Regions from separate parts of the Paraburkholderia sp. MM5477-R1 genome, predicted to be linked through region 1. Evidence: predicted binding sites of a transcription regulator. Region 1 holds the regulator's gene; each other region holds the start of a gene.
What was found. Region 1 encodes LexA, which represses DNA repair genes until DNA is damaged. Its sites were predicted from a motif close to ACTGTATNNNNATACAGT; they were not measured.

Region 1 (7,161 bases):
CACGTTCGCCACTTCGGTCAGGTTCATGTTCTGCCGCACGGCTTCGCGCACGAAGCGCAATTGCTGGAAATTCATCGTTGTGTCTCGGTTCTGCCAGAGTTGAGTTATTGGAGCCGCACATGCCAGGCGAACCACGCGGTACGGCTGATACGTTCTCTCCTGTCCTCAGCGCCGCACTGCGGCGCCGCCACCTCACTGCGCCGGAAACACCCGCATCGCGCGCGGCACCGCGGTGACGCCGTCGCCGATCGCGAGTTGCAGATCACGCCACGTTTCGCGATCGAGTTCGGCTTCGAGCAGATTGCCCTCGCGACCGGCGAGCTCGACGCGCACCGAACCGCCGAGCGTCACCACGCGCCGCACGTCGACGACAATGCCCTCGCGATGCCCCGCCGCCTGCGGATACAACTGCAGATCGTGCGGCCGCACATAGGCGAACGCCGGGCCCTTAAAACCCGCCGCGATCGCGACCGGCAGCGCCGCGCCATCGACGACGAAGCCTTGCGTGTCGACGCTGCCGTGCAGACGGTTCGCCGCGCCGAGAAACTCGTAGACGAACGGCGTCTGCGGATGGTCGTACACCTCCTGCGGGCTGCCGACCTGCTCGACATGCCCGCGATTGAGCACGACGACGCGGTCCGCCACTTCGAGCGCTTCTTCCTGATCGTGTGTGACGAAGATCGTCGAAATATGCAGATCGTCGTGCAGGCGACGCAACCAGCTGCGCAGTTCCTTGCGCACCTTCGCGTCGAGCGCGCCGAACGGCTCGTCGAGCAACAGCACCTTCGGCTCCACGGCCAACGCACGTGCGAGCGCGATGCGCTGGCGCTGGCCGCCGGACAGCTCCGACGGATAGCGCTGCGCGAGCCAGTCGAGCTGCACGAGCTTCAGCAACTCATGCACCTTCTCACGAATCACCTTCTCCGACGGACGTTCCTTGCGCGGCTTCACGCGCAGCCCGAACGCGACGTTTTCGAACACCGTCATATGCCGGAACAACGCGTAGTGCTGGAACACGAAACCCACCTCGCGCTCACGCGCGCCGACCGCCGCGACATCCTGGCCTTGCAGCTCGACCCGGCCGCCATCCGCGTATTCGAGGCCGGCGATCACACGCAGCAACGTCGTCTTGCCGCAACCCGACGGCCCGAGCAGCGCGACGAGTTCGCCCGGCGGAAAGTCGAGCGACACGTTGTCGAGCGCGACGAAATCGCCGAAGCGCTTTTGCAGGTTACGAACGGTGATACCCATTTACAGCTCTCCTTGCTTGAGCGGATGTCGCTGCGACGCAGGCGTGGCGTTGACGAAAAACGAATGCGAAGCGGACTGCGCGCTATTGGCCTGCGAAGCGCCGGACGGCGACACGTGCCCCGCATACGCAGGCACTTCGCGCGCCGCCGACAGTTCCGCCGACATATGACGCCCGGCCAGCAGCTTGAGCCCCAGCGTAACCAGCGCCAGCAGCGCGAGCAGCGAGGCCACGGCGAACGCGGCCGAGAAGTTGTACTCGTTGTAGAGGATTTCGACGTGCAGCGGCATCGTGTCGGTCTGCCCGCGAATATGGCCCGACACGACCGACACCGCGCCGAACTCGCCCATTGCGCGCGCATTGCACAGAATCACGCCGTACAGCAGACCCCACTTGACGTTCGGCAGCGTGACGCGACGAAACGTCTGCCAGCCCGATGCGCCGAGCACGTGCGCGGCTTCCTCCTCGTCGTTGCCCTGCGCCTGCATCAGCGGAATCAGCTCGCGCGCGACGAACGGGAACGTGACGAAGATCGTCGCGAGCACGATGCCCGGCACCGCGAAGATGATCTGCACGTTGTGATCTTCGAGCCACGGGCCGAACCAGCCCTGCGCGCCGAACATCAGCACGTAGATCAGGCCGGAGATCACCGGCGACACCGAAAACGGCAGATCGATCAACGTGGTCAGCAGCGCCTTGCCGCGGAATTCGAACTTCGCGATACACCACGACGCCGCAAGGCCGAACACGAGGTTCAGCGGCACCGCGATCGCCGCGGTGAGCAGCGTCAGTTTGATCGCCGACAGCGCATCCGGATCGGCGAGCGCTTCGAAGTAAAAACGCAGCCCCTTGTTCAGCGCCTGGTAGAACACCGCGGCGAGCGGCACGGCCAGAAACAGCGCGAGAAACAGCAGTGCGAGGCCGATCAGCAGCCAGCGCACGAGCGCCGGCTCGCTGACCGGATCGGGGCGACGCGCCACGCTCGCCGGGTGGGTCGGAACGCGGCTCATTGCACACCTCCACCGATAGCGGCGACGCTCGTGGCCACTGGCGCCGATCCCGTCTTGCCGCGGCTCGTGCGCCGCTGCAGATACCACTGCAGCGTGTTGATCGACAGCAGCATCAGGAACGACACGACCAGCATCACGACCGCGAGCGCCGTCGCGCCCGCATAGTCGTATTGCTCGAGCTTCGTGATGATCAGGAGCGACGTGATCTCCGACTTCATCGGCACATTGCCGGCGATGAAGATTACCGAGCCGTATTCGCCGAGCGCGCGCGCAAAGGCGAGCGCGAAGCCGGTCAGCAGCGCCGGCAACACGGCCGGCAGCACGACGCGGCGAAACGTGAGCCAGCGCGACGCGCCGAGACACGCGGCTGCCTCCTCCTGCTCGCGCTCGAACTCCTCGAGCACCGGTTGCACGGTGCGCACGACGAACGGCAGGCCGATGAACGTCAGCGCGACCAGCACGCCCGCCGGCGTGAACGCGATCTTGATGCCGAGCGGCGCGAGGAACTGGCCGATCCAGCCGTTGCCCGCATACACGGCCGCGAGCGAAATGCCCGCCACCGAGGTGGGCAACGCGAATGGCAGATCGACGACCGCATCGACGATACGCTTGAACGGAAACGTGTAGCGCACCAGCACCCACGCGACGAGAAAGCCGAACACCGCGTTGATCAGCGCGCCGCCTAGCGCCGAGAAAAACGTCAGCCGATACGACGCGAGCACACGCGGCGACGTGACCGCGCGCACGAACTGATCCCAGTCGAGCGTCGCGGTTTTCAGAAAGGTCGCCGCCAATGGAATCAGCACCACGAGGCTCAGATAAGCCACCGTGATGCCGAGTGTCAGGCCAAAACCGGGCAATGCGCTCGGCTTGCGGAAGGTCAACGTGGTCATGCTGGATACTCGTTCATGGTTGATGCTCGCGCGGTTGTTCGTTTTGCCGTGCTGCCGTACTGCGGTACTGCCGCACTGCTGGGCACCGGACCCCGGTTAGCCGAAAGCGCGCCCATTGGGCGCGCCCTTTTGCCCCTGGCTGTGATTCAGGCGGTGGTTCTTACTGCGGCTGATAAATTGAATCGAACACGCCGCCGTCCGCGAAATGGGTCTTCTGCGCGTTGGTCCAACCGCCGAACGAATCGTCGATCGTGTAGAGCTTCAGCTTCGGAAACTTCGCGGTCAGATCGGCGGGCACCTTGCTGGAACGCGGACGATAGAAATTGCGCGCGGCGATCTCCTGACCTTGCTCGCTATACAGGAAGTTCAGATACGCTTCGGCCAGCTTGCGCGTGCCGTGTTTGTCGACGACCTTGTCGACCACCGCGACCGGCGGCTCGGCCAGAATGCTCACCGACGGCACCACGATCTCGAACTTGTCCGGACCAAACTCCTTCAGCGACAGGAACGCCTCGTTTTCCCACGCGATCAGCACGTCGCCGATACCGCGCTGCACGAAGCTCGTGGTCGCGCCGCGCGCGCCCGAATCGAGCACGCCGGCGTTCCTGTACAGCTTGCCGACGAACTCCCTGGCCTTCTGGTCGTTGCCGCCCGGTTGATGCTCGGCGTACGCCCACGCGGCCAGATAATTCCAGCGCGCGCCGCCCGAGGTCTTCGGATTCGGCGTCACGATCGACACGCCCGGTTTCACCAGATCATCCCAATCCTTGATGTGCTTCGGGTTGCCCTTGCGCACCAGAAACACGATCGTCGACGTGTACGGCGATGCGTTGTCCGGCAGACGCTTTTGCCAGTTCCTGTCGACGAGCCCCTTGTTCGCGAGCGCGTCGATGTCATAGGCGAGCGCAAGCGTCACGACGTCGGCCTGCAGTCCGTCGAGCACCGAGCGAGCCTGCGCGCCCGAGCCGCCGTGCGACTGCCTGAAGGTGACGGCTTCGCCGGTCCTGGCCTTCCATTCCTTGCCGAATGCCTGATTGATGTCCTGATACAGCTCGCGCGTCGGATCGTAGGACACGTTCAACAGCGTGGTGTCGGCGTGCGCTACGCCGCTTGCGCCCAACATGCCGAGCGCACCGGCCGCGCCGACGGCGAGCGCCGCGATCAGTTTTCTGGTTCGAGCCGCAAGCCCCATATGCCGATGGTTCATTTCAATTTTTCTCCGCGTGATGGTCCGCTGATGAGCGTCTGGTGTTGTTCTGCGTCGCGGTCACGTGCACATGAGCGCCAACCGGAGGCCAGTCTATCGAAGCGCTTTCATTATTAAAAATAATGTTTCTTCATTTTTTAATGCTCAAAAGTGGTAACGACAGATGCGCCGGCGGTTGGGACGCCGACAACGCCGTCATGTCGCCGATAAACGACGCCCCAGCGTGGCCCTTGCGCCGAACTTAAAGTAAAGCTTGAAATGCGCCGAATACTGTATAAAAATACAGTCACCTGTTCATACATACAGTGGCCATGACAAAACTCACCGCACGACAGCAGCAGGTTTTCGATCTGATCCGCCGCGCGATCGAACGCACCGGCTTTCCGCCCACTCGCGCGGAAATTGCCGCCGAACTCGGGTTCAGCTCGGCCAATTCCGCAGAAGAGCATCTGCGCGCGCTGGCGCGCAAGGGCGTGATCGAACTCGCGGCCGGCGCGTCGCGCGGCATCCGCCTGCTGTCCGGGCAGGAGGACGCGCCGTATCAGTTCACCCTGCCGCATGCGGGCCTGATGCAGTTGTCGTTGCCGCTGATCGGCCGGGTCGCGGCGGGTAGCCCGATCCTCGCGCAGGAACATATCTCGCAGCACTACGCGTGTGACCCGGCGCTGTTCTCGAGCAAGCCCGACTACCTGCTGAAGGTGCGCGGCCTGTCGATGCGCGACGCGGGCATTCTCGACGGCGACCTGCTCGCGGTGCAAAAGCGCACCGAAGCGAAGGACGGCCAGATCATCATTGCGCGGCTTGGCGACGACGTGACGGTCAAGCGTCTGAAGCGCCGGCCGAATGGCATCGAACTGATCGCCGAAAACCCCGATTACGACAACATCTTCGTGGAAACCGGCAGCGCCGATTTCGCGCTCGAAGGGATCGCGGTCGGGCTGATCCGCCCCAGCGAGTTCTGATCTTTCGCTGTCGCCAGAACGCTTGCGCCGGTTTGTCCGACCCAAGCCGCATTTACGCCTGCATTTCCGACCCAAGCCGCATTTACGCCTGCATTTACGCCGAATCGCCTGGAGAGACTCATGGAACGCCTTGCCCGCCTGTTGCCCTTTCGCCAGTTCGGCCGTCTGCGCCATCTGCGCAAGCTCACGCCCTGCGCGCTAATCGAGGCGCCCGCTGCGCGCACGCCGTCGCTGTTCGACGCGGCTGCCGAAGCTTCCGGTCTGCCGTCGTCGTTGCCGGCGTTCGCGCGCGTGTCGCTGAATTCGGCGCTGAACATCGCCGAGCCCGCGCGTCGCGCGCCGGTGCGGGTCTATCATGGACCGTCGCGACTGATCATGGTCGGCACGGTCGACGCCGTATGCCGTATGATCGATCGCTGCATAGCCGACGAAGCCAACGTGCACGGCGCGGTGTTCGAAGCGTGAGCGAATCCTGAGTACGCATGCAACAAGCACTTCGGATGTTCAGAGATTCGCGTGGGATGGGATCGTTTCGTCCTCGCCGTGGTCGACGTTAGATCATCACTGACGTGGAGTCCCATTCGATGACAATTCGGAAACGCATACAGGGCAGCGCCACCCGGCCGCTGCTGATCACGCTGATCGTGGTGATCGTGATTGCCGCGCTGGGCTTTATTTATGCGTCACCGTATCTCGCGGTGAACAATCTCAAACGCGCCGCCGATGCGCGCGACGTGCAAACCGTCAATCAGTACGTGGACTTTCCCGCGCTACGCGATAGCCTGAAGCAACAGGTGGGCGCCATGCTGACACGCCGGCTCGAGGCGGATGCCGGCAACAAGATGGCCACGATCGGCGCGGTGATCGGCGTGACGCTGATCGGCCCGCTCGTCGATGCCTATGCGACACCCGACGGCGTCGCGGCGCTGCTGAACGGCATGCCGCCGCGTGGCACGCCGGGCGAGCAACCGTCCGCGCCGCCGGCCGCACCAGCCGCGGGCGACACCACCACGCAGGCGAGCGCACCGCCGCCCGGGCGTCAAAGCACGGCCGGCTATCGCAGTCTCAACGAGTTTGTCATCACGTACCGGCGTGGCGAAGGTAACGCGAATTATTCGGCAATCTTTCGTCGCGAAGGTCTGGTCACGTGGAAACTCGCGGCGATCAATCTGAACGAGTGAGATCGAAGCCTGGCCGGATGGGATGCGTGGCTGGCCATCGGGGCCGGCCACTCGACAGGGCCTATTCACATCTGGACTAGATAACGGGGCGCGCGGCTTCGCGTCCCTCACTAGCCCATTACGCCGCAGCCGCCTGCTGCTGCTCCTGCGCGGACGAGCACGCCACCAGAATGCTGCACGACACGCGGTCGAGCAGCGGCGTGTTGCCCGCCCCCATCCACCACCGCGACAAACCAGTCCTGCAGCGATGACCCACCACCACGAGGTCGACCTGCAACTCGTTGGCAAGATTGGCGATCTCGTCGATCGGATGACCGAATGCGAAATGCCCTTGCGCGCTCACGCCTCGCTCGGTCAGCCAGTTCACGCCCTCCTGCAGAATCTCGCGGGCCGTTTTTTCGAAGCTGCTGCAGGCGACGTCCGTCAACAGGCCCGCGCTCTGCGCGATGCTCGAACGCATGTCGACGACCGACAGCAGATGCGTTTCCGCCTTCAGTTCCAACGCCAGATCGGCACCGCAACGCAGGGCTTTGCGGCCTTCGCGCGAGCCGTCGTAGCACAACAGGATTTTCTGGTAGCTCGCCATCTGTTTTCTCCATTCGCGCGGAAAGCGCGGTCTGAATCAATCATGGTGCGCCGCAATTCGGCTTGCAAGGGAT
Region 2 (7,161 bases), 1.5 Mb from region 1:
CGGAGGAGGTTCGTCCGTAATGGCGGCAAACGAAAGGAGGTCGGGCTGGCCCGGCGCGCTCCATCGTGACCAAAGACAGGCCACATGCATCAGCTCGCCGTTGCTTGGACGGAATTCGAGAACGACATTTTCGTCGCGCTCGTGAGTCTCCAGTAACGTGCCTTCGAACTTCGCCTTGCTCACATTTTCGTAGAAAACTTCAACAAGAAGGACGGCATGCGTACGTCCAAAGCATGGTGCCCAGAAACCTTCAAGACTATCCCGGCGCGCATTGTAAGTCCCGGGGTATTTGGTGTCGTAAAACGCGGGCTTTCCAGCAATCCGGCACTGGTAACGCATGGGTTTCACGACCCGTTGGCCATTTTCCATAACCATCACGGGTGCGTAGTTGCCCGGAAAAATGCGCGAGTCCCGCGGTTGCAGGTCGGTTCGTTGCAAGTCTTCAAGTTTTCCCTTGGTCCATGCAATTTTGTCGGTGGCGATTCGCTGGCTTTCAGTCGCTGCTTTGGTGATTTTTGTCTGCAACGTCCGTTCGGCGTCGGCTAGTCGCTTGCGCTGTTTGAACAGGTCCTGCTCCAGTGTCGTCGCCTGCGCCGATTTGAACCGGGCAATGAGAGCGTTGATTTCGCGCTCCGCATCATCCTGTGGTTCGGAAAAGGCATCTTCCATGGCTTTTGGTATCTTCGCTCTGCTGATGCCTTCGGCGCGCTCAAAAAACAGACGGGCGAACTCGTGAATGTCCATTAGGGCGCCAAAGGCGCGCACGAATTTCCGGTAGTCCGCCAGAACCTGGGCTGAGTAGCACATGAATGCCTCCGTTTTGTCCTTTCATGATACGCATTTGCATCCGCTCAGCAGAAGTTCCTGCTCGCGGTCATGAGGCCGCCCAGTAGGTGAACGTCGGCGGCAACTCAAGCCAGTCGAACAGTTCGGGCGCCGTGCCGAAGGCCCGGTCGAGAGAATCCAGAAGGTGCTCGCCACACCGGCGTTGCAGCCCTGCGCGAGGCAGGCGCCGTATGTCGGCGATGGTCTCGCAGCCAAGGCCATTGAACCAGTCGAAAAAGCGACGGACCTCAGGGACCGCGACCATCGGCAGTGCGGAAAGACGATGGTCAAGCGACGCGAGTTTCAATACCCGACGATTCCCGTACTTCGCGAGCAACCAGGCGCCCTGGCCCGTCGGGGCCGCGCTGATGCGCGCGGTGAAACCGAGAGCACCAAGGACGGCTTTCGCTTCACGACTCAATGCAAGCAAGCCACCGAAGAGGCGCAAACTCGCGCCGACCTCGACCACGACTGTGGCCTCATCGAGCAGTGCAACCTCAGGCGAAAAGCGCATCAGTGCGATGCCAACCTCGCGCTGCGCGGCGCCTTCGCGACCCATGTCGCGCTCGTGCATTTCCGTTTCGGGCGACAAAGTAAGCACCCCGCCGCGCTTCATCCCAAGACGCACACCTGCCGTGCGGGCGGTAGCGTCCGCAATAATGACCTTGTCTTTCTCGAGCACGGCGCTGCCGTGAGCAGGCTCAGGTGACCACTTCGGTCTGAAGACCTCGAGCGGCAACTTCGGCAGATGAACGGCGAAAAAGACGCGCATGTCGTGAAATCAGAACAGGGGTTGGTTGAAGGGGAATCGACAAGGGCTCTGCGCGTGAAGGCCCTCGTCGTTTCACAATGTCCACAGTCAGGCCATCGGCTGATGGTCTGAGTGCTAGCCGCAACAACGCAGGTGACGCATCCTGCGCAGAGGCCAGTGGCCGCACCATGATGAAAAGCGTTTCCGATGACTGGGCAGCGAGGTGCAGACGTCGAAGCGATGAAGCCTGTGCGTACTGCGTCCAGAAAATCAGCGCGCCGCAACTGCCGGCACGAAGAATCTGCTCCGCCGACCACAATGCATCCGCGGTTTTCGGCGTCTTTACGCGAAGCACCTGGTCCAGAGAAAGCCCGATGTAACTCAACCCCAGTCCGTCAGGGGTATGAGGCGGCTGCACGAACGCGACCGGTCGATGTCCAGCCGCGCTGAGCGCCGGACGCAGCAGCCGGAGTTCGCCTACGCCGGCCTGCTGGACGAGCAGGTCGACTAGCGCGCCAACTGGCCATCCACCACCCGGCAGTTCCGCTGACAGCGCCGGATACCCAGTCTCGACGACCCTGCCGCGACTACGGGCGAGCTGCGACGCCCGCCACAGCGATGGGTGTATTTCCTCAGCAAGCACGGTAGCGGTAGACATTGGCAGCACAAAAACCTGTATATTTATACAGTATCGTACACGCAAATCCATGCGAGTGAACTGACACTTTTTTGCGGTTGAACGATGGACGTGCCCAGAAACAGTCCGACAATGCAGCAGATGCGTTCGCTCGGAGGCGGATGTTGGCCGCGTGCTTTATCCAGAGGGAGACTTCAACATGAGAGCAGACGAATGGGTTCGGGAAGCCGAACGGGAATCAAAGCTTGTGGACGCCCTGTTCAAAGCGCGTCATCTGATTTCGATGCATAACGGCATGACCGTACGATGCGACGGTGAGGAATGGCCGCTTGATTTCGGCCAAGAGCTGAAGGTGATTGACGCTACGTTGAAGATGGCAGGAATCGACACTGCACGGCTCAAGCAGTAGATACTTGTCGAGCCGCTCGAGTTTAGGCAATCATTGATGAGAAGCGGACGGAGGACCGACAAGGGTCGACAGATGCAGACTGACAAATACCGTGGATACACCCTGTGGGGGCATGCCATCCTTCAGCAGGACGACATCTTGCGACCGGAGTGCTTCGCCAGCAGCGGCACAATTATGCGCGACTCGAAGGTCGTGGCGGCGTCTGGGGTGCTCGACGCATTCGATACTGATGAAGAGGCAGAATCAGCAGGTCTTGCGTGGTGTCGCGCGTGGATTGACAACCACGGCTAGCGCGAAAGAAGCGGAACTCGGTCCCTTGCGCGGAGTGCCGGCGCCGCGGCCAGCACGACGCGACGTTCTGCCGTGCGAGGTGAAAAGTTAGTTTTGAACCACAATGGGCGCCAGAGAACGAACTTCCTTGTCGGCCAAAGTCCTTCGTTGCATCGTCGTAGACGGCTCGGTATGGTTTCTGAGGCTTCTCGCTGAGCCACTCTTCTTGGGTGCGGTTCCATACCTCGAATAAGACCAGCGACCGTAGGTCAGAGTGTGAGGACTACAATGCGCTTTCCCTCGGCTACCTCACGCGGTTCGCCTGACCATGTCGAACTACTTCCATTACGACCTGCAATCGCTGCGGCTCTTCATTGTGGTCGCCGAGCTCGGGAGCCTTACGAAGGCGGCTGAACGTACAAACCTTACGTTAGGAGCGGTGAGTAAGCGGGTTGCCGACTTGGAGCGAAGCACCGGGTGCTCCCTTCTGGTCAGGCAACCTCGGGGAGTGGAACTAACGGGTGCGGGCAAAGGCCTCTTGGCGCATGCACGGCACGTCGTTGAACGCGTCAATCGCATGGCCACAGAGATGAGCGATTACGCGACGGGAGTCCGAGGACATGTACGAATGTGGGCGAACACATCCGCTATTGTGCAGTTCCTCCCACGCGACGTTCGAATGTTTCTCACTGACAACCCTAGCGTCAAGATTTCGCTTGAAGAGCGCCTGAGCGGCGACATCATCGCAGCAGTGCGTGGCGGCGAGGCTGACATCGGCATCTTTGCCGACAATGTTCCAGCTCTGGGTATCGAGAAGGCTGTCTACCGACGCGACAAGCTGGTGCTTCTCGTACCGAATAATCATCCCCTTGCAGCTCAGCAAAGTGTCTGGTTCGTCGACACTCTCGACTATGAGTACGTCGGCCTCAACGAAGGCAGTTCACTGCTGGCCCGACTGCTAGCCGCTGCATTCTCCGCTGAGCGAACGCTTAAGGTACGTATTCAGGTCAGCAGCTTCGACGGGATATGCCGCATGATTGAGCAAGGGTTGGGCATCGGCGTTCTGCCGGAGGCCGCAGTTCGCAACGAAATCCTAGCCGCCGGACTACGCCAAGTTCATCTTTTAGACGATTGGGCGGACAGAACGCTGTTCATCGGTGCTCGCTCGGTCGACGCTCTGTCGCCCGAAGCTACCCGCCTTTTCAACTTCATGGCCGGGCGCACCGACGCGTAGTGCGCGCCGACCCTTTCCAAACCGGAAAGGGTGCTTGAAAATTCATCGATTTTCAGTTCACGCGGATTGTCCCACAGTGAAGCATCGGTTATACGACGCTTCACAGGAGACAACCGTGACGAAAAAGCCGCTTGAAGGCATTCGCGTGCTGGAGATGGGCCAGCTCATCGCTGGCCCTTTTGCAGGAAAGATGCTCGCCGAATTCGGCGCTCATGTAACCAAGATTGAGCCGCCGGGAACCGGTGACCCACTGCGCAAATGGCGTCTGCTGCATGAGGGAACGTCCGTCTGGTGGGCTGCACAGTCCCGCAATAAAGAGTCCTTGGCACTCGACCTGCGCTCGCCGGAAGGGCAAGACGTCGCTCGCAAGCTCATCGCCGTGAGCGACGTTCTCATCGAGAACTTCCGCCCTGGAACGCTCGAAGGCTGGGGGATGAGCTGGGACGAACTCCATGCTCTCAACCCGCGTCTGGTCATGCTTCGGGTATCCGGCTACGGCCAAACTGGTCCCTACCGTGACCGACCGGGGTTTGGCGTTGTGGCAGAAGCAATGGGAGGCCTGCGCCACCTCAGCGGTGAATCGGGTCGCACGCCCGTTCGTGTCGGGGTGTCCATCGGCGACTCTCTTTCGGCGCTGCATGGCGTAATCGGCATCCTCTTGGCATTGCGTCATCGCGACCAGAACGGTGGTGAAGGGCAAATGATTGATGTGGCTCTCTACGAGTCAGTCTTCAACATGATGGAGAGCCTCCTGCCCGAATTCTCCGCATTCGGTGCAGTACGCCAGCCGGCCGGTAGCAGCTTGCCGGGTATCGCTCCGTCCAACGCGTATCGCTGTGCCGACGGCAAGTATGCGCTCATCGCCGGTAATGGCGACAGCATTTTCCGGCGCCTGATGGAACTCATCGGACGTCGCGACCTCGCAGACGACCCCGCACTTGCCCAGAACGATGGTCGAGTGAAGCAAGTGGAGCGAATCGACGTGGCTATTGGCGAATGGACCAGTCGGCAGCCGCTCGACGATGTTCTCGCCGCCCTTAACGAGGCGCGAATTCCTGCCGGCAAGATTTACGACGTCGCCGACATCGCGGCGGACCCGCACTACCAAGCACGAGACATGATTCTCGAGACCAAATTGCCCGATGGGACGCCGGTCAAGGTTCCCGGAATCGTTCCCAAACTCAGTGCGACTCCCGGAACGGTTGACTCTCCTGCGCCAATGCTCGGCGAGCATACGGACGCCGTGTTGGAGCGAGTTGGCATTGACCAAGTGACGCGAGACGCATGGCGCTCGCGAGGCATTATCTAAAAGGACAGCCGCGATGAATGGCAAACGTGTTTATATCCAAGAGGTCGCTACTCGCGACGGCTTTCAGAATGAAGCGCAGTTCGTTGACACCGACGCAAAAATTGCGCTGATTGACCGGTTGAGCGCATGCGGCTACGCCAAGATTGAGGTCACCTCCTTTACATCGCCAAAGGCGATACCCGCACTGCGTGACGCTGAGGCCGTCATGCATGGCATCAAACACCATGAAGGCGTGATTTACACGGTGCTCGTTCCGAACATCCGAGGCGCCGAGCGAGCTCTTTCGTGTGGCGTGGACGAAGTCAACCTCGTCATGTCGGTAAGCGAAAACCATAACCGCACGAATCTGCGCATGAGTCGCGAGCAGTCGTTCGCCCAGCTTCGTGACGTAATCGGCGTTGTGAAGCAGACGAACGTAGCAATTAACGTCTCGCTCTCCACAGCGATGGGCTGCCCGATGGAAGGTGACATCGAACAGACAGAAGTGCTTCGCTGGATGGAGCGCTTCGCCGCGGAAGGCGTCCACGGTGTGACTCTCTGCGACACAACTGGGATGGCCTTCCCTTCCCAAGTCGGCGCGCTGTGCAGCGCCGCGCGCGCTCAGTTCCCGCAGCTCGAACTCACCCTACACTTCCACAATACCCGTGGGATGGCTCTTGCAAACACCCTGGCTGCTCTAGGGGCAGGTATCGACCGGTTCGACGCGTCGCTCGGCGGACTTGGCGGTTGCCCATATGCGCCCGGCGCGACGGGCAATGTATGCACGGAGGAGTTGGTGCATATGTTGGAACTCGATGGCTATGACACCGGGGTGAACCTAGCCGAACTGCTGTCCGCCTCGGCGTCTCTTCCTCATCTCATCGGCCATGACGTTCCAAGCCAACTACTGAAGGCTGGCAGACGTTCAGATTTGCATTCGATGCCATGCCTGTCGAACGACGGCCTCCCGGAGCAACGAGCTTTTGCCACGGGAGTGTGAGATGACCTTTATCGACCACCTCGACCATCTCGTACTGACCTGCGTCGACCTCGCCGCCACAAAGCAATTTTATGTCGAGGTGCTGCAGATGCAGGTTGAGACATTCGGCGAGGGACGCACCGCCCTCAAATTTGGGAATCAGAAAATCAATATCCACGTCAGAGGAGCGGAGGTCGAGCCCAAGGCGCATCTACCTGTACCTGGTTCGCTTGACCTCTGCTTCATCGCTGCGGTGCCTTTGGACGACATCATCTCGCATCTAAAGCAATGCAACTGGCCAATCTTGGAGGGCCCAGTGGAGCGTACTGGTGCCGTTCAGAAGATTCGTTCTGTCTATGTTCGCGACCCCGACCTCAACCTCATCGAAATTTCGGAACTTATCTGATTAACGCAGTAAGCAGATTCACCTGAGTTCGGCCCGCATGCAATGTGGGGCGATGCGCAGGAGTCGCTTTCAGACGGTGAACGGCGAATAAGCCGACCCGAAATCTCTTAAAGTCCTAGTAGGAGACAGCAATGAGCATCGCAACCGAAGCCACCGTCGAGCCGCAAGCGGCCCGTCCGCACTCCAGAAAACGGTGGTACCAACATCTCTATATTCAGGTCCTGATAGCGGTCATCCTCGGTATCCTTCTTGGCCACTTTTACCCGTCCGTTGGCGAGGCGATGAAGCCGCTGGGAGACAACTTCCTCAAGCTCATCAAGCTCATGATTGCTCCGCTCATCTTCTGCACAGTGGTGCATGGC
Region 3 (7,161 bases), 1.3 Mb from region 1:
ACGCATCACGGCTGGAAATTCATCGCGTTCGGCCCGGATGGCAAGCTGTACGTGCCGCAAGGCGCGCCGTGCAACATTTGCCAGAGAGATCCGGACCGCTTTGCGATGATTGGCCGCATGAACCCGGACGGCAGCCACTACGAGGTCGTCGCGCGCGGCATCCGCAATTCGGTCGGCTTCGCGTGGCATCCGGTCACCCACGAACTGTGGTTCACCGACAACGGTCGCGACCTGCTCGGCGACGATATTCCGAGCGACAAGCTCAACCGCGCGCCGCATGTCGGCATGAACTTCGGCTTTCCGTACTGTCACGGCGGCGACACGCCCGACCCCGAGTTCGGCAAGGATCATCCGTGCAGCGAATTCACGCCGCCAGTGGTCAAGCTTGGCGCGCACGTGGCGGCGCTTGGCATGCGCTTCTACGACGGCCCGATGTTTCCAGCCGACTACCGCAACAATATCTTCATTGCCGAGCACGGCTCGTGGAACCGCAGCAAGAAGGTCGGCTACCGCGTCGTGCGCGTGATCACCGACCCTGACGGCAGCCACGCACGCCAGCAGGTCTTTGCCGAAGGCTGGCTGCAACCCGGCGAATCGGTCTGGGGCCGCCCCGCCGACGTGTTGCCGCTGCCAGACGGTTCGCTACTGATCAGCGACGATACCGCCGGCGCAATCTATCGCATCACGTATTCAGCGCCGTAACGCGCGGATGCACGCATGCCCGGCTGAACTCACCCTGAGCCAGGTCCGGCGCATCTCGCCGCCCCGCTTTCAGCCTGGGCGATCGTCCTCCACGTGACCACCCGCGCGCCGCAGGCGTAGAATGCGCGTCGGTCCGCGCCCCCGCGGCGCGCCGCTCCTTTCGACCGCCCGTCACTCTGCCCACGCGTTCATGCCCACCGCTGCCTCGACTTCCCCGCGCTTCAGATCCAAGACGCTCACCGCCGCGTTGGCGTTCCTGTTCGGCAGCCTCGGCGCCCACCGCTTCTATCTGTATGGCACCCGAGACATCTACGGCTGGGCGCATCTACTCGGCACGCTGATCGGCATTCCCGGCGTGATGCTGCTGGTCGCGACCGAGCGCGCGTCGATCCTGGGCTGGGTGCTCGCGCCGATCGGCGCGGTTTCGCTGTTTGCCGCGTTTCTGGCGGCGCTCGTCTACGGGCTGCGTCCTGATCAGAAATGGGATGCGCAATTCAATACCCACACGCAACGCAAAAGCCGCTCCGGCTGGACGGTCATTTTCGTCGTGATCTTTTCGCTGCTGATCGGTGCGTTTCTGCTGATGACCGGTCTCGCGCTCGCGTTCCAGACCTACTTCGAAAGTCAGGTCGAAGCGGCCAAAGCGATTTCGCAGTAATGCCCCGTGGCGGGACCCGCAGACGTTCCTGCGCGCTAGAAAAGCCTCAGTTGCGGATTGTCGCGCGCCGGTGCGCTCACCTGCTCGGCGCGCGGCGGCTCGATCCGGCGGAAATGCGACATGTCGAGAATGCCGCGGTCGCGCCCGTTCAACCCTAACCGGCGCACGGCCTTGTGAAAGCGCTGCCTGAGCAGATCCGCCCATAAGCCCTCTCCCTTCATGCGGGTCGAGAACGAAGAATCGTAATCCTTGCCGCCTCGCATGTCGCGCACACGGCTCATCACGCGCTCGGCCCGATCCGGGAAATGTGCGCCCAGCCAATCCTTGAACAGCGGCGCGACCTCCCACGGCAGCCGCAGCACGATATAGCTCGCATTGCTGGCGCCCGCTTCGGCGCATGCTTCGAGCACGCGCTCCATATCCGGTTCGGTGACGAACGGGATCACCGGCGCGATGCTGACGCCGACCGGAATGCCCGCCTCGCTGAGCGTCCGGATCGTGCGCAGCCGGCGCGACGGCGTGGCCGCGCGCGGTTCGAGCGTGCGCGCGATGTCGGCGTCCAGCGTGGTGATAGTGATCGCCGCCATGAATTGCCCGCGCCCGGCCATCGGCGCAAGCAGGTCGATGTCGCGCTCGATCAGCGATGATTTGGTGATCGCCGCGAACGGGTGGTTGCGCTCGCTGAGCACCTCGATCACGCGACGCGTAAGACGCAAGTCACGTTCGGCCGGCTGCCATGCATCGGTGGCGACGCCGAGCGCGATCGGCTCGGGTACATAGGACTTCTTCGACAGTTCCCGCTCGAGCAGTTCGGGCGCGTTGATCTTCGCGTAGATGCGGCTTTCGAAATCGAGCCCGGGCGACAAGCCCAGGTAGCTGTGCGTGGGCCGCGCGAAGCAATAGATGCAGCCGTGTTCGCAGCCCCGGTAAGGATTCAGCGACACATTGAACGGAATGTCCGGCGACGCATTGCGTGTGAGGATGGTTTTTGCGCGCTCCTCGAACACCTGCGTGCGCAGGACCTTCGGCTCCCCGTCTTCGTCGGCCGTCTGCCAGCCGTCGTGGACGGCTTCGCGCCGGTCGACTTCGTAGCGGCCTTGCAGGTTCGTGACCGCGCCGCGCCCCTTGCGAGGCGCCGGCGGCGCGATCGGAAATTCGGGAATGTCAGGGGTGTCGGGGTCATCCACGGCGGGCCACGCAAAGCAAACACAAACGGGAGGCGCCAAAGGAAAGCGGCGCAAAATACCTGTATAAATATACAGTGTTTACGCCGTTTGTCGAGCACTTCGTTGGTCGCTTGATGCGCGTCCAACCCCGTCAGTGAACCGGCACCTACTCGCCCACCGCGATCGTCAGCGTCTCCTTGATTTCCTCCATCACCACATAGCTCTTCGACTGCACCGCGCCCGGCAGCTGCAGCAGGATATCGCCGAGCAACTTGCGGTAATCGGCCATTTCGCCGATGCGCGCCTTGATCAGATAGTCGAAATCGCCCGACACGAGGTGGCACTCGAGCACCTCGGGGATCTTCTGCACCTCGCGCCGGAACAGATCGAACATGTTGCCACTCTTGTGATCGAGCGTGATCTCGACGAACACGAGCAGCGCCGCGCCCAGCTCGGCCGGGTTCACGCGGGCGTAGTAGCCGGTGATCACGCCGTCGCGCTCCATCCGCTTGACGCGCTCGATGCACGGCGTCACCGACAGACCGACCTGCTCCGCCAGGTCCTTCATCGCCATACGGCCGTCCTGCTGCAGGAGCCGCAGGATCTTGTGATCGAGCTTGTCGAGAGCCCGCACGGGCTGGCGCTGGGTACGCATGGTGTTTTTTCTAAAAATGATGAAAATACAATAACAAAACCTGTCTCACAGTTAATAGTATAGCGGTTAACACTGGGCAAACGGCATTTCACCTCACATTGCAGCTCGTCGAATCGAATCAGATCGAAGCTCCGACGAGCGCCTTGCCTTCACTCAATTTTTGGATATCTGGAGCAGCTATGCGAGTCGTCGTTTTGGGCAGTGGCGTCGTCGGCGTGACGAGTGCGTATTACCTCGCGCGCGCCGGTCACGAAGTGACCGTTATCGATCGCGAGGCCGGCCCGGCGCTCGAAACCAGTTTCGCCAACGCGGGCCAGATCTCGCCGGGCTACGCTTCGCCGTGGGCCGCCCCGGGCGTGCCGCTGAAGGCCGTCAAGTGGATGTTCCAGAAGCACGCGCCGCTAGCGATTCGCGTCGACGGCACCGCGTTCCAACTGCAATGGATGTGGCAGATGCTGCAGAACTGCACGGCGCCGCGCTATGCGGTGAACAAGGGCCGTATGGTGCGGCTGGCAGAATACAGCCGCGACTGCCTGCAGGCGTTGCGCGCCGACACCGGCATCGAGTACGAAGGCCGCACCGGCGGCACGCTGCAGGTATTTCGCACGCAACAGCAGTTCGACGGCGCCGCGAAAGACATCGCCGTGCTGCAGGAAGCCAACGTGCCATACGAACTGCTGACGGCCGACGAACTCGCCAAGGCCGAACCAGCCCTCGCCGCGGTGTCGCACAAGCTCACCGGCGGCCTGCGCCTGCCCGGCGACGAAACCGGCGACTGCCAGATGTTCACGACGCGCCTCGCGGCGCTCGCCGAGGAACTGGGCGTCAAGTTCCGCTACAACACGTCGATCGACGCGCTCGCGATGGCGGGCGGCCGCATCGCCGGCGTGCAGTGCGGCAGCGAACTCGTGCGCGCGGATTCGTTCGTGGTCGCGCTCGGCTCGTATTCGACGCGCTTCCTCGATGGCATAGTGAAGATTCCGGTCTATCCGCTGAAGGGCTATTCGATCACCGCGCCGATCGTCGACGCGGCTGCCGCGCCGGTGTCGACCGTGCTCGATGAGACCTACAAGATCGCGATCACGCGCTTCGACGACCGAATTCGCGTCGGCGGGATGGCCGAGATCGTCGGCTTCGACAAATCGCTGCGCCAGGCGCGCCGCGAGACGCTCGAGCTTTCTGTGAATGACCTGTTCCCGGGCGGCGGCGACACGTCGAAGGCGACGTTCTGGAGCGGTCTGCGGCCGATGACGCCGGACGGCACGCCGATCGTCGGCCGCACGCCGGTGCCGAACCTGTTCCTGAACACCGGCCACGGCACGCTTGGCTGGACGATGTCGTGCGGCTCGGGCCAACTGCTCGCCGACTTGATGTCGGGCAAGCAGCCCGCGATTCGCGCGGACGATCTGTCGGTGCATCGCTATCTCGGCGAGACCGCGGGCGAGCATCGGCCGGCGTATGCGTGAGTTTGAGTGCGTGCGCTGACGCGGCCCTGGCCGCGGCGCAGGCCGCAACAAACAGCAGCCGGACAAACAAACGGCGCCTCGCGGGGCGCCGTTTGCATTTCAATGTGCTGCCGCGATCGCGGCCGGCATCGAGGCATGCTCAGAACTGGTCTTCCGACAAAGCCAGCACGCCCTCGCCCCCCTTCGCGCTGACGATCGCCACTTCGAGCGCCGCCGCCTGCGGCAGCACGTGCTCGGCGTAGAACCGCGCGGTCGCGATCTTCGCGTCATGAAACGCTGGGTCCTCGTCGCGCTTCGTCGCCGCGGCAAGCTGCGCACGCGCCATCTGCCAGCCGCCCAGCACGATGCCCGCGAGCTTCAGATAGGGCACGCTGCCCGCGAACACCGCATTCGGATCGCCCTTCGCATTTGCGACGACGAAATCGACGACCGCGCCAAGCGCGCGCTGGCCCTGCGCGAGCTGTGTGCGCATCGATGCGAACGCCGCGCCCTGCTGCGCGCCAAGCGCTTCAACCGTTTCGGCGACGCCAGCGAGCAGTTCCTTCGCGACCTTGCCGCCGTCGCGCAGCGTCTTGCGACCGATCAGGTCGTTGGCCTGGATCGCGGTCGTGCCTTCGTAAATCGGTAGAATGCGCGCGTCGCGGTAGTACTGGGCAGCGCCGGTTTCCTCGATGAAGCCCATGCCGCCATGCACCTGCACGCCGAGGCTCGTCACGTCGATCGACAGCTCCGTGCTCCAGCCCTTCACGATCGGCACGAGGTATTCGTAGATCGCCTGATGCTTCGCGCGCGTCGCATCGTCCGGATGACGATGCGCGATATCGCAGTGCGAGGCCGCGACGTAGGCGAGCGCGCGCGACGCCTCGGTGAGGCTGCGCATCGTCGACAGCATGCGGCGCACATCCGGGTGCTGGATGATCGCGACCGACTGCTTCGCGGAGCCGTCCACGGGACGGCTCTGCACGCGCTCTTTCGCATACGCGACCGCCTTCTGATATGCGCGATCCGAGATCGCGACACCTTGCATGCCGACCGCGAAACGGGCGGCGTTCATCATGATGAACATGTATTCGAGGCCACGATTCTCTTCGCCGATCAGCTGACCGAGCGCGCCGCCGTGATCGCCGAACTGCAGCACCGCGGTCGGGCTCGCCTTGATGCCGAGCTTGTGTTCGATCGATACGCAGTGAACGTCGTTGCGCTCACCGAGCGAACCGTCTTCGTTGACGAGAAACTTCGGCACAAGAAACAGCGAAATGCCTTTCACGCCATCGGGCGCGTTCGGCGTACGTGCGAGCACCAGATGCACGATGTTCTTCGCCATGTCGTGCTCGCCCCACGTGATGAAAATCTTCGTGCCGAACAGCTTGAACGAACCGTCGGCCTGCGGCTCGGCGCGCGTGCGTACGAGCGCGAGATCGGAGCCGGCCTGCGGTTCGGTCAGGTTCATCGTACCGGTCCATTCGCCGGAAATCAGCTTGGGCACATAGGTCTGTTTTTGCGCTTCGCTGCCAGCGGTTAGCAGCGCTTCGATGGCGCCGTCGGTCAGCAACGGACACAGCGCAAAAGAGAGGTTCGACGCATTGAGCATTTCGATGCAAGGCGTCGCGATCAGCTTCGGCAGGCCCTGGCCTTCGTAGTCGAGCGGATGTTGCACGCCCTGCCAACCGCCTTCGGCAAACTGGCGGAAGGCTTCCCTGAAACCCGGCGTCGCAGTGACCACGCCATCCTTCCAGCTGCTCGGATTGCGATCGCCGTCGACGTTCAGCGGCGCGAGCACTTCACCGCATAGTTTCGCCGACTCGTCGAGCACGGCCCGCGCGGTGTCGAGGTTCGCGTCCTCGAAGCCGGGCAGCTTCGCGATGTCTTCGAGTCCGGCCAGTTCTTTCATCACGAACAGCATGTCCTTGATGGGCGCCGTATAGCTCATTTCGGTTCTCCTCCCTTGATATGAAAAAAGGGCGCGGGACTTGGTCGGTCCTGCGCCCTTCGCTTGCTTTCGGCGGCCTCTTTCAGGCGCCGCGGCGCTTAGCCGAGTTCGCTCACGAGTTCCGGCACGAGGGTGAACAGATCGCCAACCAAGCCGTAATCGGCCACGCTGAAAATCGGCGCTTCTTCGTCCTTGTTGATCGCGACGATGACTTTCGAGTCCTTCATGCCGGCGAGGTGCTGGATCGCCCCCGAGATGCCGACCGCGACGTACAGTTGCGGCGCGACGATCTTGCCGGTCTGACCGACCTGATAATCGTTCGGCACGAACCCCGCGTCGACCGCCGCACGCGATGCGCCCAGTGCCGCGCCGAGCTTGTCGGCCAGCGGTTCCAGCACCTTCATGTAGTTCTCGCCATTGCCCAGACCACGGCCACCCGACACGATGATCTTCGCGCTCGTCAGTTCCGGACGATCGAGCTTCGTCACTTCGCGGCTCACGAACTGCGCGAGGCCTGCGTCGGCTGCCGCTTCGATCTTCTCGACCGCTGCGCTGCCGCCTTCGGCCGCGACGGCATCAAAACC
Region 4 (7,161 bases), 1.8 Mb from region 1:
GGTCGCGGCGCCGCCATACTCGCCGCCGAGCGCGAGACCCTGCAGCAGGCGCATCGCGATGAAGAGCACCGGCGAAGCGATGCCGATCGCCGCGTAGCCCGGCAGGAAGCCGACGAGGAACGTCGACAGGCCCATGATGATGATCGTGATCAGAAACGTGTACTTGCGCCCGACCATGTCGCCGAGCCGCCCGAATACGATCGCGCCGAACGGCCGCACCGCGAAGCCCGCCGCGAAGCTGAGCAGCGTGAAGATGAACGCCGCGGTCGGATTGACGCCGGAGAAGAAGCTCTTGCTGATGAAGGCCGCAAGCGAGCCGGCCAGATAGAAGTCGTACCACTCGAAAACCGTACCCAGCGACGATGCGAAGATCACCCGCTTCTCATCGCGCGTCATCGGCACGCGCGAGATTTGCCCGCCAACGGTAGCCATATTGTCGTCTCCAATATTGATATATCCACGGATCGCCGGCACAGCCGTTCCCGTGCAACCGATTATTGGAGTGGAAACTTACGGCGTTCTGACTCGGCGCCTGAACCTGGGGTAGTCCGGTAAGTCGACGAATCGGCGTTCAATTTCCGTTAATGTGCTGGTATGTTCCCGTAATCCACGCTGAAATATCTCAAAAAACGCTGACCGTCAAGCTGACGATAGAGGCGCGTTAGGGTAAGTCCCGCCCCGTTCGAGCACGTGCAAGCTGACGCGCACCAGTGTGCCGGCGAGCCGCGGTGACTCCTGGTAGACGTTGTCGTCGATGGCGAGCTCGCCGCCGTGCATTGCCGCAATCTCGCGCACGATCGCGAGGCCGAGGCCGCTGCCGTCACCCTCGCGGCCCAGAATCCGGTAAAAGCGCTCGACCACACGCGAGCGCTCGCTGGCCGGAATGCCGAGCCCGGTGTCCTCGACTTCCAGGTGCACGAGCCGCGCGGGGGCGTCGTGCCGCACGCGCACGGTGATGCGGCCGCCCGCCGGCGTATAGCGGATCGCGTTGTCGATCACGTTTGACAGCATTTCACGCAGCATCACCGGATTGCCGGCGACTTCGACCGGCTCGTCGGGCGCTTCGTAGCCGATGTCCATCTGCTTCGCGAGCGCGGCCTGCACCCATTCGCGCACCGCGCTGCGCGCGAGTTCACCGAGTTCGAGCGGCGTGAAGATCTGCCCCGACCGACGGTTCTCCGCGCGCGCCAGCGCGAGCAATTGCGTGACGAGCCGCGCGGCCTGCTCGGAGCTCGTCGCGATCTGTTCGAGCGAGCGACGAACCTCGGCCGACGCGTTCTGGCGCAGCGCGAGCTCGGCCTGGGTGCGCAGGCCGGCCAGCGGCGTTTTCATCTGATGCGCGGCGTCGGCGATGAAGCGCTTCTGCAACTCCATGTTCTGTTCGAGGCGCGTGAGCAGATCGTTGAACGACGTGACGAGCGGCTCGATTTCCGGCGGCGCGCGGCGCGCTTCGAGCGGCGACAGATCGTCCGGCCGGCGCGCGCGGATATGCGCCTGCAGCGCATGCAGCGGCTCGAGCCCGCGCGACAGTCCGAACCACACTAGCAGGATCGCGAGCGGCAGGATCACGAACTGCGGCAGGATCACGCCCTTGATGATGTCGTTGGCGAGCTGGCTGCGCTTGTCGAGCGTTTCGGCGACCTGCACGAGCACGGCCTGCGCGCCCGGCGTCTGCGGAAACTCGACGGTCGTGTAGGCGACGCGGATGTCGTTGCCGCGCAGCACGTCGTCGCGGAATTCGACGAGGCCCGGTGGCGGGCGGTCCTCCTCGTGCGGCAGCGGCATGTCGCGCTCGCCGGCCACGAGCTCGCCGCGCGTGCCGAGCACCTGAAAGAACACGCTGTCGACGTTGTCGGCACGCAGGAAATCGCGCGTCGACTCGGGCAGCGACAGCTCCGCGACGCCATTGACCGGATGGATCTGGCGCGCGAGCACGTAGGCGTCGGTTTCGAGCGCGCGGTCGAACGGCCCGTTCGCGATCGACTTCGCGACCAGATAGGTGACCGCGAGGCTCATCGGCCACAGCAGCAGCAGCGGCGCGAGCATCCAGTCGAGAATTTCGCCGAACAGCGAGCGCGGACGCGCTTCGGCGGCGGCTTCGGTTTCGTCGGGCGGGGCGAACGGATTGGCGTAGCGCGCGTCGCGCGCCTCGTCGAGGTCCGCAGCGTGCGCCGTGGCGCGATCAGCGCGTGCGGACATCGCTGGCCTCTATTTGTAGTGGTGGCTCGCCGGCATCGCGGTGGACGACGGCGCGGTGGACGATTGTGCCGCTTGTGCCGCTTGTGCCGCTTGTGCCGCTTGTGCCGCTTGTGCCGCTTGTGCCGTCTGAGGCTCGGAGCCGGCCGGGGTGGCGGGCGCGCTCGCATTCGCCGGCGGCGCCGCTTTTTCGAGACAGTAGCCGAGCCCGCGCACGGTGATGATGCGCACGCCGCTCGGTTCGATCTTCTTGCGCAGCCGGTGCACGTAGACTTCGATCGCGTTGTTGCTGACTTCCTCGCCCCATTCACATAGATGGTCGACGAGCTGCTCTTTCGAGACCAGCCGGCCGATCCGTTGCAGCAGCACTTCGAGCAGCCCGAGTTCGCGCGCGGACAGATCGATCGCCTGGTCGTTGACGTAGGCGATGCGGCCCACCTGATCGAACGACAGCGAGCCATGCCGCACGACGGTCGGGCCGCCGCCCGCGCCGCGCCGTGTCAGCGCGCGCACGCGCGCTTCGAGTTCGTTCAGCGCGAAGGGCTTGGCCATGTAATCGTCGGCGCCGAGGTCGAGGCCTTTGACGCGTTCGTCGACGCTATCGGCGGCGGTCAGGATCAGCACGGGCAGGTTCGAATTGCGCGCGCGCAGGCGGCGCAGCACCTCGAGCCCGGACATGCGCGGCAGGCCCAGATCGAGGATCAATAGGTCGAACGTCTGCATTGACAACGCGGTATCGGCTTCTACGCCGCTTTTCACGTGATCGACCGCATAGGCCGATTGGCGGAGTGATCGAACCAGACCATCCGCGAGTATGCTGTCGTCTTCGGCAATCAGAATTCGCATGATGCGCCAGCCTGGCTTTGCCGGCACCGCGGGGTTGCCCCGGCGCGCAGCGGTCTCCGAACATTATTGTGGGTAGTTGGGGCGATGCGACAGTAAAAGATGCGCGTTCGCATCACAATCGCGCTTGCCAAAACTACTGTTTTTTTATACAGTGTCTGCGTTTCGTGTGATGTCCTGGAGATTCCGCTCAATTCGAGTGGAACCACGGGTGCACACCTGCCTCAGACGCCGTTCATCATAGCAAAGGACGATTCATGGAAGAAAGCAAGAAAGGCTCGGCTGGACTGACTGCTGAAAAGAGCAAGGCTCTCGCCGCCGCGCTCGCGCAGATCGAAAAGCAGTTCGGCAAAGGGTCGGTCATGCGGCTCGGCGCAGGTGAGGCAGTCGAAGACATCCAGGTGGTCTCCACCGGATCGCTCGGCCTCGACATTGCACTGGGCGTCGGCGGTTTGCCGCGTGGCCGGGTGGTCGAAATCTACGGTCCGGAATCGTCCGGTAAAACCACGCTGACGCTGCAGGTCGTCGCCGAAATGCAGAAGCTCGGCGGCACCGCGGCGTTCATCGACGCGGAACACGCGCTGGACATTCAATACGCGGGCAAGCTCGGCGTGAACGTCGCCGACCTGCTGGTCTCGCAGCCGGACACCGGCGAACAGGCCCTCGAAATCGCCGACGCGCTGGTGCGCTCGGGCTCGATCGACATGATCGTGATCGACTCGGTCGCGGCGCTGGTGCCGAAGGCGGAAATCGAAGGCGAAATGGGCGACTCGCTGCCGGGTCTGCAGGCGCGTCTGATGTCGCAGGCGCTGCGCAAGCTGACCGGCACGATCAAGCGCACGAACTGCCTCGTGATCTTCATCAATCAGATCCGCATGAAGATCGGCGTGATGTTCGGCAACCCGGAAACCACCACGGGCGGTAATGCGCTGAAGTTCTACGCGTCGGTGCGTCTGGACATTCGCCGCATCGGCTCGATCAAGAAGAACGACGAAGTGATCGGCAACGAAACCCGCGTGAAGGTCGTCAAGAACAAGGTGGCGCCGCCGTTCCGTGAAGCGATTTTCGACATCCTGTACGGCGAGGGCATCTCGCGTCAGGGCGAAATCATCGACCTCGGCGTGCAGGCGAAGATCGTCGACAAGGCCGGCGCATGGTACAGCTACAGCGGCGAGCGGATCGGTCAGGGCAAGGACAACGCGCGTGAATTCCTGCGCGAAAATCCGGATATCGCTCGCGAAATCGAGAACCGTATCCGCGAATCGCTGGGCGTTACCGCGATGGCGAACGCCGTGACCGGCGCGGACGCTGAAGTCGCGGGCGAAGAAGAGTAAGCATCAAGTGATACGCAAAGGCCGGCCGCTGTCCGGTTTCGACTCCGGACGCTATCCGGACGGCCCGCGCGACGCGGCGGACGGATCGCCTGAGTCCGGCGATCCGTTCGAACCGTTCGAACCGTTCGACGCACATGACCGCGCCGCGGGCCGCGGCCCGCAGCGTACGCGGTCTGCGCCCGCTGCAGCGTCGTCCAGCCGGGATTCCTCCGGACTCGATTCCCCAATCCCCTCCGAGGTCACCTACACCCGCTCGCGTCGCCAACCCGGCGAAGAGAAGCCGGGCCAGTCCGACAAAGACGACAACAGAAAATCCCAACGCCCCGCCCGTTCGCTGAAAGCGCGCGCGCTCGGCTATCTGTCGCGCCGCGAATATAGCCGCGCCGACCTCGCCCGCAAGCTGAAGCCTTACGTCGAGGAAACCGATTCGCTCGACACGGTGCTCGACGCGCTGCAGGCCGAAAACTGGCTATCCGACTCGCGCTTCGCGGAAAGCCTGATCCATCGGCGCGCATCGCGGCTCGGCACGAGCCGCATTCTCGGCGAACTGAAGCAACACGCGCTCAACCCGGCGCTCGTCGAAGAGGCGAGCGTGCAATTGCGCGAAACCGAACTCGCGCGCGCCCAGGCGGTCTGGCGCAAGAAGTTCGGCCAGTTGCCGCAAACGCCGGCCGAGCGCGCGAAGCAGGCGCGCTTTCTCGCGTCGCGCGGCTTCTCCGGCGCGACGATCGGCAAGATCCTGAAGGGTATCGACGACATCGGGGACGGCGACTAACACGCCAGTCTCGACGGGTAGGGCAATTACCGCGCCATAATCTGGCGCCAGGCCGTGCGCAATCGGGGCTGTCCCAAATACCCGTTATGCTAAACTCCAGAAGTTTTCCAATCCGGCCTTTCCTTCCCGCATGTCGCTCTCCCCGCCAGTGTCCCGTCAGTTGCGCCATCGTCGCGCAATCAGAGCGGAAGCTTACGAGCGAGCCGATGGCCTGTGGGATGTGGAAGCGTGCCTGACCGACGAAAAGCCACGCGATGTGGCGCTTGCGTCGGGTGTCCGGCCCAATGGTCAGCCGATCCATGAACTCTGGCTTCGCATCACCATCGATCGCAAGCTCAATGTCGTCAACGCCGAGGCGTCGTCCGACTGGGTGCCCTATCCAGGGTTGTGCCAAGCCAGCAATCCCGCCTACCGTGCCCTCATCGGGCTCAATCTGTTCCACAACTTCCGTCGCGATGCTGCCCGTTTGCTGGCCGGCACGGCCGGTTGCACGCATCTCACCGAGCTGTGCGCGATCCTGCCGACCGCCGCGATCCAGGCGTTCGCCGGCGACGTATGGAACACCGATGACGGCACGCCGGGCGCGAACGCGGGTTCCGGAGACGAATCGTCCAACGGCACAGGCGAGCATTCCAACGACAAACCGCCATTCCAGCTGGGACGCTGCCACGCGCTGCGTTTCGACGGCGAGGCGGTGAAACAGTTTTATCCGCGCTGGTATGGTCATGCACCGCGTCCGGCGGAACGTGCGGCCCCGTCGGACGGCGCGGCGGCCCGCGAACGAAGCGGCGACGCGTCGGCCTGAACGGCGGCAACGGAATCGAAGTTCTATCCAACTCTCAGACTGAAGGGAATCACGCATGAAGATTCACGAGTACCAGGGTAAGGAAATCCTGCGGAAATTCGGCGTCGCGGTACCGCGCGGCAAGCCGGTCTTCTCGGTGGATGATGCGGTCAAGGCCGCGGAAGAGCTGGGCGGCCCGGTGTGGGTCGTGAAGGCTCAGATCCACGCGGGTGGCCGTGGCAAGGGCGGCGGCGTCAAGGTCGCCAAGTCGCTGGAACAGGTTCGCGAGTACTCGAACCAGATCCTCGGCATGCAGCTCGTCACGCACCAGACCGGTCCGGAAGGCCAGAAGGTGAACCGCCTGCTGATCGAAGAAGGCGCCGACATCAAGAAGGAACTGTATGTCGGTCTCGTGATCGATCGCGTTTCGCAGAAGATCGTCGTGATGGCGTCGAGCGAAGGCGGCATGGACGTCGAAGAAGTCGCGGAAAAGACGCCTGAGCTGATCCACAAGGTTGCCGTCGATCCGTCGACCGGCCTGAAGGACTCGGAAGCAGACGACCTCGCGAAGAAGATCGGCGTGCCCGACGCTTCGATCCCGCAAGCTCGCGCGATCCTGCAAGGCCTGTACAAGGCATTCTGGGAAACCGACGCATCGCTCGCCGAAATCAACCCGCTGATCCTGACCGGCGACGGCAAGGTCATCGCACTCGACGCGAAGTTCAACTTCGACTCGAATGCGCTGTTCCGTCACCCGGAAATCGTCGCGTACCGCGATCTGGACGAGGAAGATCCGGCTGAAATCGAAGCGTCGAAGTTCGACCTCGCGTACATCTCGCTCGACGGCAACATCGGCTGTCTGGTGAACGGCGCCGGCCTCGCAATGGCAACGATGGACACCATCAAGCTGTTCGGCGGCGAACCGGCGAACTTCCTCGACGTCGGCGGAGGAGCTACGACCGAGAAGGTCACCGAAGCGTTCAAGATCATGCTGAAGAACCCGAACCTGACCGCGATTCTGGTCAACATCTTCGGTGGCATCATGCGCTGCGACGTGATCGCGGAAGGCGTGATCGCGGCGTCGAAGGCCGTGTCGCTGAAGGTGCCGCTCGTGGTCCGCATGAAGGGCACGAACGAAGACCTGGGCAAGAAGATGCTCGCCGAATCCGGCCTGCCGATCATCTCGGCGGACAGCATGGAAGAGGCGGCTCAGAAGGTCGTCGCGGCTG

Region 2: the regulator LexA is predicted to act here: its motif matches at 2,249-2,266, upstream of imuA (translesion DNA synthesis-associated protein ImuA).
Region 3: the regulator LexA is predicted to act here: its motif matches at 2,606-2,623, upstream of OKW35_RS32060 (PA0069 family radical SAM protein).
Region 4: the regulator LexA is predicted to act here: its motif matches at 3,178-3,195, upstream of recA (recombinase RecA).

The regions. Positions count from the first base shown of each region.
Region 1 is NZ_JBNDMC010000007.1:1,989,558-1,996,718, forward strand. Features, by position in the region: gene OKW35_RS37970 (CysB family HTH-type transcriptional regulator) at 1-75, opposite strand, end outside; gene OKW35_RS37975 (sulfate/molybdate ABC transporter ATP-binding protein) at 193-1,251, opposite strand; gene cysW (sulfate ABC transporter permease subunit CysW) at 1,252-2,259, opposite strand; gene cysT (sulfate ABC transporter permease subunit CysT) at 2,256-3,152, opposite strand; gene OKW35_RS37990 (sulfate ABC transporter substrate-binding protein) at 3,313-4,359, opposite strand; gene lexA (transcriptional repressor LexA) at 4,671-5,321, shown strand; gene OKW35_RS38000 (hypothetical protein) at 5,442-5,786, shown strand; gene OKW35_RS38005 (DUF2939 domain-containing protein) at 5,906-6,502, shown strand; gene OKW35_RS38010 (universal stress protein) at 6,621-7,088, opposite strand.
Region 2 is NZ_JBNDMC010000007.1:508,963-516,123, reverse strand. Features, by position in the region: gene OKW35_RS31230 (SOS response-associated peptidase family protein) at 1-807, opposite strand, end outside; partial or broken gene OKW35_RS31225 (Y-family DNA polymerase) at 893-1,597, opposite strand; gene imuA (translesion DNA synthesis-associated protein ImuA) at 1,527-2,234, opposite strand; gene OKW35_RS31215 (hypothetical protein) at 2,413-2,622, shown strand; gene OKW35_RS31210 (hypothetical protein) at 2,695-2,913, shown strand; gene OKW35_RS31205 (LysR substrate-binding domain-containing protein) at 3,221-4,126, shown strand; gene OKW35_RS31200 (CaiB/BaiF CoA transferase family protein) at 4,242-5,435, shown strand; gene OKW35_RS31195 (hydroxymethylglutaryl-CoA lyase) at 5,449-6,414, shown strand; gene OKW35_RS31190 (VOC family protein) at 6,416-6,799, shown strand; gene OKW35_RS31185 (dicarboxylate/amino acid:cation symporter) at 6,931-7,161, shown strand, end outside.
Region 3 is NZ_JBNDMC010000007.1:684,145-691,305, reverse strand. Features, by position in the region: gene OKW35_RS32070 (PQQ-dependent sugar dehydrogenase) at 1-702, shown strand, start outside; gene OKW35_RS32065 (NINE protein) at 893-1,360, shown strand; gene OKW35_RS32060 (PA0069 family radical SAM protein) at 1,396-2,547, opposite strand; gene OKW35_RS32055 (Lrp/AsnC ligand binding domain-containing protein) at 2,693-3,181, opposite strand; partial or broken gene OKW35_RS32050 (D-amino acid dehydrogenase) at 3,238-4,647, shown strand; gene OKW35_RS32045 (acyl-CoA dehydrogenase) at 4,787-6,577, opposite strand; gene OKW35_RS32040 (electron transfer flavoprotein subunit alpha/FixB family protein) at 6,676-7,161, opposite strand, start outside.
Region 4 is NZ_JBNDMC010000007.1:205,941-213,101, forward strand. Features, by position in the region: gene OKW35_RS29760 (MFS transporter) at 1-432, opposite strand, end outside; gene OKW35_RS29765 (sensor histidine kinase N-terminal domain-containing protein) at 640-2,199, opposite strand; gene OKW35_RS29770 (response regulator) at 2,209-3,042, opposite strand; gene recA (recombinase RecA) at 3,297-4,373, shown strand; gene recX (recombination regulator RecX) at 4,381-5,148, shown strand; gene OKW35_RS29785 (DUF2889 domain-containing protein) at 5,279-5,953, shown strand; gene sucC (ADP-forming succinate--CoA ligase subunit beta) at 6,009-7,161, shown strand, end outside.